DNA from 4 places in the Streptomyces sp. NPDC050738 genome. Region 2 is predicted to be linked to each of the others. Evidence: riboswitches for the same ligand, from Rfam matches in the RefSeq annotation. Region 2 holds a riboswitch; each other region holds the start of a gene.
The links. A riboswitch is a leader RNA that binds a small molecule or an ion and turns the genes downstream of it on or off. The one in region 2 is predicted to bind thiamine pyrophosphate.
Positions count from the first base shown of each region.

Region 1: linked by a shared signal. The riboswitch ahead of thiC (phosphomethylpyrimidine synthase ThiC) and the one ahead of AB0H78_RS22225 (thiamine ABC transporter substrate-binding protein) in region 2 are both predicted to bind thiamine pyrophosphate.
Region 3: linked by a shared signal. The riboswitch ahead of thiO (glycine oxidase ThiO) and the one ahead of AB0H78_RS22225 (thiamine ABC transporter substrate-binding protein) in region 2 are both predicted to bind thiamine pyrophosphate.
Region 4: linked by a shared signal. The riboswitch ahead of AB0H78_RS35210 (cytosine permease) and the one ahead of AB0H78_RS22225 (thiamine ABC transporter substrate-binding protein) in region 2 are both predicted to bind thiamine pyrophosphate.

Region 1 is NZ_JBFAHN010000001.1:677,580-680,815, reverse strand. Features, by position in the region: gene thiC (phosphomethylpyrimidine synthase ThiC) at 1-1,377, opposite strand, end outside; TPP riboswitch at 1,370-1,489, opposite strand; gene AB0H78_RS03375 (YibE/F family protein) at 1,561-2,889, shown strand; gene AB0H78_RS03370 (SsgA family sporulation/cell division regulator) at 2,922-3,236, opposite strand, start outside.
Region 2 is NZ_JBFAHN010000008.1:203,638-206,873, forward strand. Features, by position in the region: gene AB0H78_RS22215 (phosphatidate cytidylyltransferase) at 1-187, shown strand, start outside; gene rlmN (23S rRNA (adenine(2503)-C(2))-methyltransferase RlmN) at 268-1,374, shown strand; TPP riboswitch at 1,413-1,518, shown strand; gene AB0H78_RS22225 (thiamine ABC transporter substrate-binding protein) at 1,589-2,680, shown strand; gene AB0H78_RS22230 (iron ABC transporter permease) at 2,719-3,236, shown strand, end outside.
Region 3 is NZ_JBFAHN010000014.1:138,524-141,759, forward strand. Features, by position in the region: gene AB0H78_RS29765 (hypothetical protein) at 1-16, shown strand, start outside; gene AB0H78_RS29770 (FAD-dependent oxidoreductase) at 1-1,103, opposite strand, end outside; gene AB0H78_RS29775 (hypothetical protein) at 1,171-1,524, opposite strand; TPP riboswitch at 1,576-1,688, shown strand; gene thiO (glycine oxidase ThiO) at 1,686-2,831, shown strand; gene thiS (sulfur carrier protein ThiS) at 2,828-3,028, shown strand; gene AB0H78_RS29790 (thiazole synthase) at 3,031-3,236, shown strand, end outside.
Region 4 is NZ_JBFAHN010000021.1:84,285-87,520, reverse strand. Features, by position in the region: gene AB0H78_RS35220 (chlorophyllase) at 1-374, shown strand, start outside; gene AB0H78_RS35215 (glycoside hydrolase family 76 protein) at 368-1,540, opposite strand; TPP riboswitch at 1,734-1,828, shown strand; gene AB0H78_RS35210 (cytosine permease) at 1,820-3,220, shown strand.

The DNA of each region.
Region 1 (3,236 bases), on a different contig from region 2:
ATAGCAGAGCATCGCCGTGCCCCACCAGGCGATCATCGCCGCACCGATGCCGGAGGTGATGTGGTCGTAGGCGGGCGCCACATCGGTGGTCAGCGGCCCCAGGGTGTAGAACGGGGCCTCTTCACAGATCTCCTGCTGGAGGTCGATGTTCTCCTTGATCTTGTGCATCGGGACGTGTCCCGGGCCCTCGATCATCGTCTGTACATCATGACGTTTGGCGATCGTGTTGAGTTCCCCGAGGGTCCTCAACTCCGCGAACTGGGCTTCGTCGTTGGCGTCCGCGATCGACCCGGGCCGCAGCCCGTCGCCGAGCGAGTACGTCACGTCGTACGCCGCGAGGATGTCGCTGAGCTCCTCGAAGTTCTCGTAGAGGAACGACTCCTTGTGGTGCGCCAGGCACCAGGCCGCCATGATCGATCCGCCGCGCGAGACGATCCCGGTCTTGCGGCGTGCGGTGAGCGGTACGTACGCGAGACGGACGCCCGCGTGCACCGTCATGTAGTCGACGCCCTGCTCGGCCTGTTCGATGACCGTGTCCTTGTAGATCTCCCAGGTCAGCTCCTCGGCCCGGCCGTCCACCTTCTCCAGGGCCTGATAGAGCGGCACAGTGCCGATCGGGACGGGGGAGTTGCGCAGCACCCACTCGCGCGTGGTGTGGATGTTGCGGCCGGTGGACAGGTCCATGACCGTGTCCGCGCCCCACTTGGTCGCCCATGTCATCTTGTCCACCTCCTCCTCGATGGAGGAAGTGACCGCCGAATTGCCGATGTTGGCGTTCACCTTCACCAGGAACCGCTTGCCGATGATCATCGGCTCGATCTCCGGGTGGTTGACGTTGGCGGGCAGCACGGCCCGGCCCGCCGCGATCTCCTCGCGCACCACCTCGGGGGAGACGTTCTCGCGGATCGCGACGTACTCCATCTCCGGGGTGATCTCCCCGCGCTTGGCGTACGCGAGCTGGCTCACCGCGCGCCCCTCGCGCCCCCTGCGGGGCTGGCGCGGACGGCCCGGGAAGACCGCGTCCAGGTTGCGTAGCCCCCCGCGCGGCGAGGTGTGCTTGATCCCGTCGTCCTCGGGGCGGACCGGGCGGCCCGCGTACTCCTCGGTGTCACCGCGCCCGATGATCCAGTTCTCCCGCAGCGGGCTGAGGCCGCGGCGTACGTCGGTGTCGATGGTGGGATCGGTGTACGGACCCGACGTGTCGTACAGCGTCACGTCCTTGCCGTTGGTGAGGTGCACCTGACGGACCGGCACCCGGAGATCGGGGCGCGAGCCCTCCACATAGCCCTTGTGCCAGCCGGGCGTGCGCCCGGTCTCGGCCGCTGTGTCCGTTGTGTCCTGGCTGACGGCAGGCGTGTGTGCATCTGCTGTGGTCATGAGACCTACTCCCTACGCCGGCATTACCCGGTAACAGGTTCGGCGGTCGGCGCAGCTGGTGTGCTGTCAGCGCCCTCTCAGCCCGGTGCTCCGAGCTCCCGCGTGTGCAAAGGTGCCCCCACGCTAGCGTCATGTCTGGCGCGGTGAACAGAGGGCCCCCCTCGTTCTTGCGATGATCGGGCGGTGACTTCTCCCCACGACACGCACGAGGCGCACGGCCACTCCCACAGCCACGGCCCCGCGGCGCCCGTGTCCCGGCATCTGCGCAAGGTGATCGCCGCGGTCCTGATCCCCTTCGCCGCAGCGGTGGTTGTCGGTCTGGTGGTGCTGTGGCCCGGCGGTGCGCCCGAGCACGCCCGCACCGGTGTCGGCTTCGACCAGCAGACCCAGCAGGCCAAGGTGACGCAGGTGGAGAAGGTCGACTGCAAGGACGTGAACGCCGCACAGAACCAGTCGTCGTCCTCGACGTCCTCGACGCCCGAATCCAACTCATCCAGTTCATCGGGCACCTGCGAGAAGGCGACCGTCGAAGTCACCACCGGCGACGACAAGGGCCGTACCTTCACCACCATCGTCCAGCCCGACTCACCGCGGCAGTTGCACGAGGGGCAGAAGGTCGTCGTGGCGTACGCGCCCGATGCCCCGCACGACCTGCAGTACTCGGTGACCGATGTGAACCGCAAGGTCCCGATGGCGGTGCTCGCCGCCATCTTCGCGGTGGCCGTGGTCGTCGTGGGCCGGATGCGCGGAGTGATGGCGCTGGTCGCGCTCGCCGTCTCCTTCGCGATCCTCTCCCTCTTCATCCTCCCCGCGATCCTGCACGGATCGAACCCGCTGCTCGTGGCGGTGGTCGGGGCGAGCGCGATCATGCTGATCGCCCTCTACGCGTGCCACGGCCTGACCGCCCGCACCTCGGTCGCGGTCATCGGCACCCTGATCTCCCTGCTGCTGATCGGGCTGCTCGGCTCGCTCTTCATCGGCTGGGCGTATCTGACCGGCAACACCGACGACAACACCGGTCTGATCCACGGTCTCTATCCCCACCTGGACATGAGCGGCCTGCTGCTCGCCGGCGTCATCATCGGCTCGCTCGGTGTCCTCGACGATGTGACGGTCACCCAGACCTCCGCCGTATGGGAGCTGCACCAGGCCGATCCGTCGATGGGCCCACGGGCGCTGTACCGCGCCGGCATCCGGATCGGCCGCGACCACATCGCCTCCGTCGTCAACACCCTCGTACTCGCCTACGCGGGTGCTGCCCTGCCGCTGCTGCTGCTCTTCTCCATCGCACAGAGCAGCGTGGGCATGGTCGCCAACAGCGAGCTGGTCGCCGAGGAGATCGTACGGACGCTGGTCGGCTCGATCGGTCTGGTCGCCTCGGTCCCGGTGACCACGGTGCTCGCGGCGCTGGTCGTCTCCGCGGACCGTACGGGACCCCAGGCCGCACCTGATTCCGTACACGTACCCGTACGCAGCGGAAAGGGCGGCGGGGGCCGCCGCCGCAAGGCCTGAACCGGCTGCGGCTCAGCTCAAACCCCCAGCGCCTAGCCCGCGTTCTCCTCGGCGAGAATCCGCCCCAGCGCCTCTTCGAGATTGCCTTCGAAGTCACCCAGCGTGCGCTCCTGCCCGAGCGGCACGAGCTTGTCCGTACGGTCGAGGAAGGCGATCAGCGGGGCCGTGCCGGCCTTGAAGAGCGCACTGTCCTCGCCCACTTGAAGCCGGATGTGGACGTCGGCGAGCGACTCGGGGTCGGTCGGCGCGATGTGCACATCGCCGTCCCCGGTAGGTGCGTTGATGCCGTCGAGCAGCAACTCACGCCCGAAAGCCCAGGTCACAGGCGCATCTCCGGGCAGATGGAA
Region 2 (3,236 bases):
CGGCCTCGCGGTCGCGGCCAGTGCGACCCTGGGCGACCTGGGCGAATCCATGATCAAGCGTGACCTTGGGATCAAGGACATGGGCACGCTGCTTCCGGGCCACGGCGGCATCATGGACCGACTGGACTCGCTGTTGCCGACCGCGCCGGTGGTCTGGCTGCTGCTCGTGCTGTTTGTCGGGTCCTGACCTGCGGTTTTGTTGAGGGAGGGCTCGTTGTCCACAGGGCGGCGGGCCCTCCTTCGTATGTCTGCGACACTTGAAGGACCATGCCTAAGCCCGGAGAACTCACTTTTGTCGCGCCCCGCGGGGCGAAGCTGCCGCCGACCCACCTCGCCGACCTGACGCCCGCCGAGCGCAAGGACGCCGTGGCCGCGATCGGTGAGAAGCCGTTCCGCGCCAAGCAGCTGTCGCAGCACTACTTCGCGCGGTACGCGCACGATCCCGAGCAGTGGACCGACATCCCTGCCGGCTCGCGGGAGAAGCTCCGGGAAGCGCTGCTGCCCGATCTGATGAGCGTGATCCGTCACATCAGCTGTGACGACGACACCACCCGCAAGACGCTGTGGAAGCTGCACGACGGGACGCTCGTCGAGTCCGTGCTGATGCGCTACCCGGACCGCGTGACGATGTGCATCTCCTCGCAGGCCGGATGCGGCATGAACTGCCCGTTCTGTGCCACGGGGCAGGCGGGTCTGGACCGTAATCTCTCCACCGCCGAGATCGTCCACCAGATCGTCGACGGCATGCGTGCCCTGCGCGACGGGGAGGTGCCGGGCGGTCCCGCGCGGCTCTCCAACATCGTCTTCATGGGCATGGGCGAGCCGCTCGCCAACTACAAGCGCGTCGTCGGGTCGATCCGGCGGCTGACGGACCCGGAGCCGGACGGGCTCGGGCTTTCGCAGCGTGGGATCACCGTCTCGACCGTCGGGCTCGTCCCGGCGATGCTGCGGTTCGCCGACGAGGGCTTCAAGTGCCGGCTGGCCGTTTCGCTGCACGCCCCCGACGACGAGCTCCGGGACACCCTCGTCCCCGTGAACACGCGGTGGAAGGTGCGCGAGGTGCTGGACGCGGCATGGGAGTACGCCGAGAAGTCCGGGCGCCGTGTCTCCATCGAGTACGCGCTGATCCGCGACATCAACGACCAGGCCTGGCGCGGTGACCGGCTCGGGCGGCTGCTGAAGGGGAAGCCGGTCCATGTGAACCTGATTCCGCTGAACCCGACGCCCGGGTCGAAGTGGACCGCATCGCGGCCGGAGGACGAGAAGGCCTTCGTCGCGGCGATCGCGGCCCATGGTGTGCCCGTGACCGTACGGGACACGCGTGGCCAGGAGATCGACGGGGCCTGCGGTCAGCTGGCCGCCTCCGAGCGGTAGGGGCTGACCAGGGGCGTGTAGCCTGGCGGCACATTTTCATATTCCGACAGGGGAGCGCCACAGCGCTGAGAGTGCGGTCCACACCGCAGACCCTCAGAACCTTGCCCAGGTCATTCTGGGTAGGAAGTTCGGTCATCACTCGAGCTGTTGCGCCCTGCCCGCTTTCCCACGGGCAGGGCCGCGTCTCTTCCTGGATCTCCCAGGAGGAAAATCAGTGAGCACCACCACCACCAGAATCACGGTCACCGCCGTCGCCGCCGCGCTGGGTGTCACCACCCTTGCCGCGTGCGGGAGTTCGGACGACACATCATCCAGTGGTACGCCGTCCAAGACCGTCACCCTCGTCAGTCACGACTCCTTCGCCGCCTCCCCGGCCGTGCTGAAGGAGTTCACGAAGCAGACCGGGTACACGGTCAAGGTCCTCAAGAGCGGGGACGCGGGCGCCGCCCTCAACCAGGAGATCCTCACCAAGGGGTCCCCGCGCGGTGACGTCTTCTTCGGCGTCGACAACACGCTCCTCTCGCGCGCCCTCGACAACGGGCTGTTCCAGTCGTACACGGCCAAGGGACTCGACCAGGTGTCGGCGGACGTGCAGCTGGACGCGGAGAAGCACCGGGTCACGCCGATCGACAGCGGTGACATCTGCGTCAACTACGACAAGAAGTACTTCGCGGACCACAAGATCGCGGTGCCGCAGTCCTTCGACGATCTGGTGAAGCCGGAGTACAAGAACCTGCTGGTCACCGAGAACGCGGCCACCTCGTCCCCCGGCCTCGGCTTCCTGCTCGGCACCACCGCCCAGTACGGCGACGGCGGCTGGGAGACGTACTGGAAGAAGCTCAAGGCCAACGGCGTGAAGGTCGTCGACGGCTGGGAGCAGGCCTACAACGAGGAGTTCTCCGGATCGGCCGGCGGCAAGAAGGCCAAGGGCGAGAGGCCGCTCGTCGTCTCGTACGCCTCCAGCCCGCCCGTCGAGGTGCTGTACGCCAAGCCGCAGCCCAAGACCGCGCCGACCGGTGTCGCCACCGGGACCTGCTTCCGGCAGATCGAGTTCGCGGGGCTGCTCGACGGGGCGAAGAACACGGCAGGGGGCAAGGCGCTGATCGACTTCCTGGTGAGCAAGGCGTTCCAGGAGGACATGCCGCTCAATATGTTCGTCGACCCGGTCGCGAAGGACGCGAAGGTGCCCGCGCTCTTCACCCAGTTCGGGGCCAAGGTCACCGATCCGAAGACCGTGGCACCCGACACCATCGCCAAGAACCGTGACCAGTGGGTCAAGTCGTGGTCCTCGCTCGTCCTGAAGTAAAGGCCGCTGTGCGCGGGAACGCGGTGCGGATCGGGCTCATGGCCGGTCCCGTCGCGTTCTTCGCGCTCTTCTTCGCCTATCCGGTCGTCGCGATCGTCGGGCGGGGGCTCGACGTGGGCGGCGACTGGCAGTTCGGGCGGATCGGGGAGGTGCTGAGCGAGCCGGACATTCTACGGGTGCTCTGGTTCACCCTGTGGCAGGCGCTCGCGTCGACCGCTCTGACGCTGCTGATCGCGCTGCCCGGTGCGTATGTCTTCGCGCGCTTCGACTTCCGGGGGAAGCAGCTGCTGCGGGCCATCGTGACCGTGCCGTTCGTGCTGCCGACCGTGGTCGTCGGGACCGCCTTTCTGGCGGTCCTCGGGCGCGGCGGGATGCTCGACCAGCTGTGGGGCGTACGGCTCGACACCACGGTCTGGGCCATCCTGCTCGCCCATGTCTTCTTCAACTACGCGGTCGTCGTACGGACCGTGGGCGGCCTCTGGTCCCAGCTCGACCCCCGGCAGGAGGAGGCCGCGCGGGTGCTGGGCGCTTCGCGGTTCGCCGCCTGGCGCAAGGT
Region 3 (3,236 bases), on a different contig from region 2:
GCCCCCGAGTCGATGAGCTTGCGCCCCTGCGCCAGGTCGCGCGGCCTGCCCACGGCGAGGACCGCGGCCAGGCGCCCCTCGCGCAGCCAGCACACGGACCAGGAGGGCGAGAGCGGGTCGCCGCGCCACAGCAGGGTGTCGGCGGCGGCGTGGTGGCCGGCGTACTGGACGAAGCGGCCGAACTGCTCGGACCAGAAGTACGGGACCGGGTCGTAGGTCTCCCCGGCCGTCCCGATGATGTTCGCCGCGACCGTGCGCGGCCCCTGCAGCGCGTTGTCCCAGTGGTGGACGAGGAGGCGCTCGCCGTAGCGCCCCGACGGGAAGGAGGCGCAGTCCCCGACGGCGTACACCTCGGGCAGCGAGGACCGCAGCTGCGCGTCGGCGGTGACGGCGCCGTCCGGGCCGAGCGCGATACCGGAGCCCGCGAGCCACCCGGTCGCGGGCCGTGCGCCGATCCCGACGACCACGGCCCCGGCGGACAGCCTGCGGCCGTCCTCCAGCACGACCGTCCCCGGTTCGATCGCCAGGACCCTTGCTCCGGTGAGGAGTTCGACGCCGCTCTCCGCGTACCAGTGGGCCATCGGTGCGGTGATCTCGGCGGGCAGCGCGCCCGCGAGGGGCCGCCCGGCCGCCTCGACCACGGTCACCGTGCAGCCGGCCGCGCGCGCGGCCGTCGCGAACTCCGCGCCGATCCAGCCCGCCCCGACGACGACCACGTCCTGGCGCGCGGCGAGGACCGGCCGCAGCCGTCCGGCGTCGTCGAGCGTACGGAGCAGATGGATGCCAGGGACGCCTTCCGTGCCGGGAAGCGTCAGGGGGTACGCGCCGGTGGCGACGACCAGGGTGTCGTACGGAACGGGGCCGGCCGTGGTGTCCAGCTCGCGCGCCTGCGGGCGCAGGCCTGTGACCTCGCGCCCCAGGAGGAGTTCGACGCCGAGCGCCTCGAAGTCGACGTCGAAGGCGGAGCTTTCCGCCGTCCCGAGGAGAACCGCCTTGGAGAGCGGCGGCCGGTCGTACGGCGGGTGCGGTTCGTCGCCGATCAGCGTGACGGCGCCCCCGAAGCCCTGTTCGCGCAGGGCCACCGCGGTCTGGACGCCCGCCATGCCGGCGCCGACGATGACGACTTTCCTCAGTTCGCTCACCCCGCCACCCTAACTATCTGACGGACCGTCAGGAAAGGGGCTGCTCCACGAGCTGCTCCACCACGCTCGTGCCGCTCCCCTGCTGCGACTCCCACTCCCAGGTCTCCTCGAGACGGATCCGCCCGTCGGGGAGTTCGACGACGACCGACACACAGTGCCCCGAGGCGGTCTGCCCGTCGCGCTTCAACTGGACATAACGGAAGTCGATCCGGTCCCCCGCACGCGTGCCGACGAGCCGTCCGAGCTCCACGTCGCCGCCCTCGTACTCGGCCCAGATCCGGCCGCCCTGCTCGTGATACGTGAAGCGGGTCCTGGTGCCGACCTGCCCGGGGGCCTGGTCGGCGACCGGGCTGAGGACGAGTCCGTCGAGCGACCGTGCCACAGCGACTGCTCCCTTACTGGGGGTTGGGACCGGGGGCTAGGGTGGCCACCGTAAGGCACTCGCGGGAGCCCGGACGCACCGGGCTGAGAGGGAGGCTGGGCGGCCTCCGACCGTACGAACCTGATCCGGGTCATGCCGGCGAAGGGAGGGGCTGGACGCCCATGCATCCACGTAACTCTTCAGATGTTCTCGTGGTCGGAGGCGGGATCATCGGTCTCGTCACGGCCTGGCGGGCGGCGCAGCGCGGGCTGCGGACCGCGCTCGCCGACCCCGAACCCGGCGGCGGTGCCGCGCAGGTCGCGGCGGGCATGCTCGCCGCCGTCACCGAGCTGCACTACGGCGAGGAGACCCTGCTCGCCCTCAACGTGGCCTCCGCCGCACGCTATCCGGCCTTCGCCGCCGAGCTGGAAGAGGCCTCGGGGCGCGACATCGGCTACCGCACCTGCGGCACCCTCGCGGTCGCCCTGGACACCGACGACCGCGCCCACCTGCGCGAACTGCACGCCCTGCAGCGCCGCTCGGGCCTCGAATCGGAGTGGCTCACGGGGCGCGAGTGCCGGCGCCTGGAGCCAATGCTCGCGCCGGGCGTACGTGGGGGCCTGCGGGTCGACGGCGACCACCAGGTCGATCCGCGGCGGCTGACCGCGGCGCTGGTGGTGGCGTGCGAGCGGGCCGGGGTCGTCTTCCACCGCGGTTGGGTGGAGCGGCTCGCTCTCGTACGCGACCGGGCCGCGGGCGCGGTTCTCACCGACGGCACGGAGCTGGCCGCCGACCAGGTGGTGGTGGCCGCGGGCAGCCTCAGCGGGCGGCTCGCGGACGTCGCCGTACGCCCGGTGAAGGGCCAGGTCCTGCGGCTGACGGTGCCGCCCGCGTACGCGCCCTTCCTCTCGCGGACGGTGCGGGCCGTGGTCCGGGGCAGCCACATCTATCTCGTGCCGCGCGAGAACGGCGAGCTCGTCGTCGGCGCGACCAGCGAGGAGCTCGGCTGGGACACCACGGTCACGGCGGGCGGGGTGTACGAGCTGCTGCGCGACGCCCATGAACTCGTCCCCGGCATCACGGAACTCCCCCTCACCGAGACCCGGGCCGGGCTCCGCCCTGGCTCCCCCGACAACGCTCCGCTGCTCGGCCCCACCGAGGTACCTGGGCTGCACCTGGCCACCGGGCACTTCCGCAACGGGGTGCTCCTGACGCCGGTGACCGGCGACGTCATGGCGCATGTGCTGGTCACCGGTGAACTCCCCGAAGAGGCGCGGCCGTTCACGCCCCGGCGCTTCCCCCTCGTACGACAGGAGCAGTCCGTATGAACATCTCGGTCAACGGGGACGCCCGCACCCTCACACCGGGGACCACCCTCGACCTGCTGGTCGCCACGCTCAGCGCGGCACCCTCCGGCGTCGCGGCGGCCGTCAACGAGACGGTCGTACCGCGCGGGCAGTGGCCCGCCACCGCGCTCGGCGACGGCGACCGTGTCGAGATCCTCACCGCAGTCCAGGGGGGCTGACCATGGCCGACGACCAGCTGACCGTCGCGGGCACCGCCTTCACCTCGCGCCTGATCATGGGAACGGGCGGCGCACCCAGCCTGGACGTACTGGAGCGCGCCCTCGTCGCGTCCGGCACCGAGCTGACGACCGTGGCGATGCGGCGCCTGGACCCGACGGTCCAGGGTTCGGTGCTTTCCGTACTGGACCGCCTCTCGATCCGGGTCCT
Region 4 (3,236 bases), on a different contig from region 2:
ACCTCCCCTTCCTGAGGCCGTCGTTCGACGCCATGACCACGCCGGCCCTCATCGTGGCCGGGGACCACGACCAGTCGGCGCTGTCCACCCGCGGGCCGGACTGGTTCACCGACCCGTACACCTACAGCCCGGGCGAGAAGAGCCTGCTCACGCTGTTCGGCGCGGAGCACTCGCTCGGCGGCATCGCGGGACACGAGGCCGCCGAGACGACGGACGAGAACCCCGCGCGCGTCGCTCTGCTCCAGCAGGTCAGCACCGCCTTCCTGCGCGGCGCCCTCTGCGGCGACGAGGTCGGCTTCAAGACGGCGACAGCCGAACTCGCCTCAGGACAGAGCCCGTTGGGGATGCTGCAGAGCAGGCAGGCGGCTCAGTAGAGCGTCGGCAGGCTGCTGCGCGGCCAGGCGAGCACCGCGAAGATCTGCGCGGCGGCGGCCTGTTCGATGGCCTGGGTGGTGCCGGCGCTGCCGAAGCGCATCAGGCCGGTGGCGCTGTCGCGCTGCTGCGACCAGATGTGGTCCGCGTAATCGGCCATCGCCTGCTGGTAGGTGCGTCCGCCGGTCACCGATTCGAGCAGCAGGAGGTTCTTGAAGAAGATGGAGTTGAAGAAGACGGGCTGGTCCAGCAGCCGGCCTTCGGTGACGTAGTAGGTGTACGCGGCCTCCGCCGTGCGCCGGGCGTTGCGGAGGTGGTCGCGGTCGTGGGTCGCCTCGTACAGCAGGACGCCAACGCCGACCGGGACACCCTGGTTGTACGACCAGAGGGTTCTGTCGACCGTGCTCGTCAGGCCGAGGTGGTCCCAGTAGAGGCCCTCGGGGCTCAGCAGGTGGCGGTTGGTCCAGTCGTAGAACCTTCTGGCCGCCTCCAGGTAGGAGGCCCGTCCGGTGATCCGGTGTAGGCGCAGGCCCAGTTGGGCGCCCGGCATGTTGGAGACGGTGTTGCGGTCCTGGCTCCAGTCGGCCTGCGTCCAGAACACTCCGCCGGGGGCCGCGTGGTCCTGGTCGGTGTCCCAGCCCGACGCGATCAGCGCGAAGATCTCCTCGGCGCGCCGCAGGGCGGCTTTCTCCCCGGTCTGGAGGTGGCGCTGGATCTTGGCGAGGCCGACCCACTCGTTGTCGTCGTAGAACATGTCGCCGCCCGCACCGTGGGGTGCGACCGGATAGGAGGCGTAGCCGGGCAGGCCGGTCGTGCCGCCCGCCGCGTTCCAGTAGTGCTCCTGGGCCCGGGCGCGCCGGGCCAGTTCCGGCGCGTAGCGGGGGTCCGCGTGGGCCAGGTCGAGGGCGGCGATGTGGACCTGGGAGTACGGCCATTCGTAGGAGTACGGGCGGTCGTCGGCGGCGGCCGGGTACTGCTCGCGGACGAGTCCGGTGCCGTCCGCCGCGTCGAGGTACGTCCCGAGTGCGTCGTACGTGGCTCTCGCACGGCCCAGGGAGCGGGATGCGTACGAGGCCGGGGCGGCTGCGGCGGCAGTGGTCGCCGGGGCCGCGGCCAGCGCGGCCAGGCCGGCGCCGAGCACCAGACGGCGTGAGGGGGATCTGCGCATACGGGCGTCTCCATTCGAGGCGGTGGACGGAGGACGGGCTGTTGGACAACGTTGTCAGCAGCCCGTGAGGGCGTCAACGGGCCGTACGGAAAAGGATGTTGGCGACACGCCGATACGGGCGAGCGACGGCCGGGCGGCGCCCCGGTGCCCCCACCGGGTGGACAGAATCGCAGGCCGGGCTATTCTTTCGGCCGAACCGGACACGGGGTGCCCCGCACGAGGGCTGAGAACACACCCGTCGAACCTGATCCAGTTAAAACTGGCGGAGGGATGTCTTCCATGTCGTTGCCGTATGCCCAGGGTGAGCGCACCGTCACCGATCCGCAGCCTGCTTTCGGCGGGCGCATGCCCACCGCTCCGGGCGATCTCCGTGTCGAGGCGCACGGCATAGCCCCCGTTCCCGAGGACCGCCGCTATGGCGGCCCCGGCCGGCTGTTCACCGTCTGGTTCGCCCCGAACCTGACGATGACCGGTGTGTTCACCGGCACCGTCGGCATCGCCCTGGGTCTGGACTTCGCCACGGCGCTCGCCGCCGTCGTGCTCGGGACCCTGCTCGGCGCCGCGCCCACCGCGTATCTCGGCACGTGGGGAAGCCAGACCGGTACCGGTCAACTCCCGCTCGCCAAGCTGGCGTTCGGCCGGGGTGTCGTTCTGCCGGGAGCTCTGCAGTGGCTGTCGTCCATCGCCTGGGACGCGCTGATCGGGCTCTTCGGCGGCGACGCGCTCGCCCAGCTGTGCGGCTGGCCGTTCTGGCTGGGCGTGCTGGTCATGATGGCCGCCCAGGGTGCGCTCGGCGTCCTGGGGTACGAGGCGATCCACCGGCTCCAGACCGTGATGACCTTCGTGCTCGCCGCGGCCTTCGCCGTACTCGCCACGAAGCTCCTGCACGGCGTCCATCCGGCGGCCACCGGAAGCGCGCACGGCGCGGACAGGGCCGGTGCGTTCGTCCTGACCTGCACCATCGCCCTGAGCCTGGCACTGTCCTGGGCTCCGTACGCCAGCGACTTCAGCCGCTATCTGCCGCGCACCACCTCCCGCCCGCGGATGTTCGTCTTCACGCTGCTCGGCATCAGCGTGTCCTTCGTGGCGGTCCAGACCCTCGGTCTGTGGGGCGCCTCGGTCTTCACCGACCAGACCGCCCGCGGCATCGACGGCCTGCTGGGCGGCGGCGCGCTCGGTGCGTTCGGGCTGCTCGCCGTGGCGCTCGCCGCGCTGTGCAGCAACGCGATGAACGACTACAGCGGTTCGCTGGCGCTGCAGACCCTCGGCCTCCGTGTACCGCGTCCGCTCGCCGCGGCACTCGCCGCCGCGCTCGGCTTCCCGCTCGTGCTGTGGATGCACGCGGCGGACACCACGACCCGCTTCCAGAACGTGCTGCTGCTCGTCGGCTACTGGATCCCCGGGTTCGTCGCGATCGTGGCGGTCGACTGGATCGTCCGCGCGAGGACCCGCGGCGGCGCCCCGGTCGATCTGGCCGCCGAGAGCGCCCGCCGGCAGCCCTGGTGGCCTGCGGTCACCGCGTTCGCCGTCGCGTTCGCCGCCGCGGTGCCGTTCATGAGCACCAGCCTGTACGTGGGCCCGGTGGCCGAGGCGCTGCACGGCGCCGACCTCGCCTACGGCGTGGCGTTCCTCGTGGCACTCGTGGTCTACACCCCGCTGCGGCTGCGCCTGCGAGACTGACCTGTCCGCTTCGCCC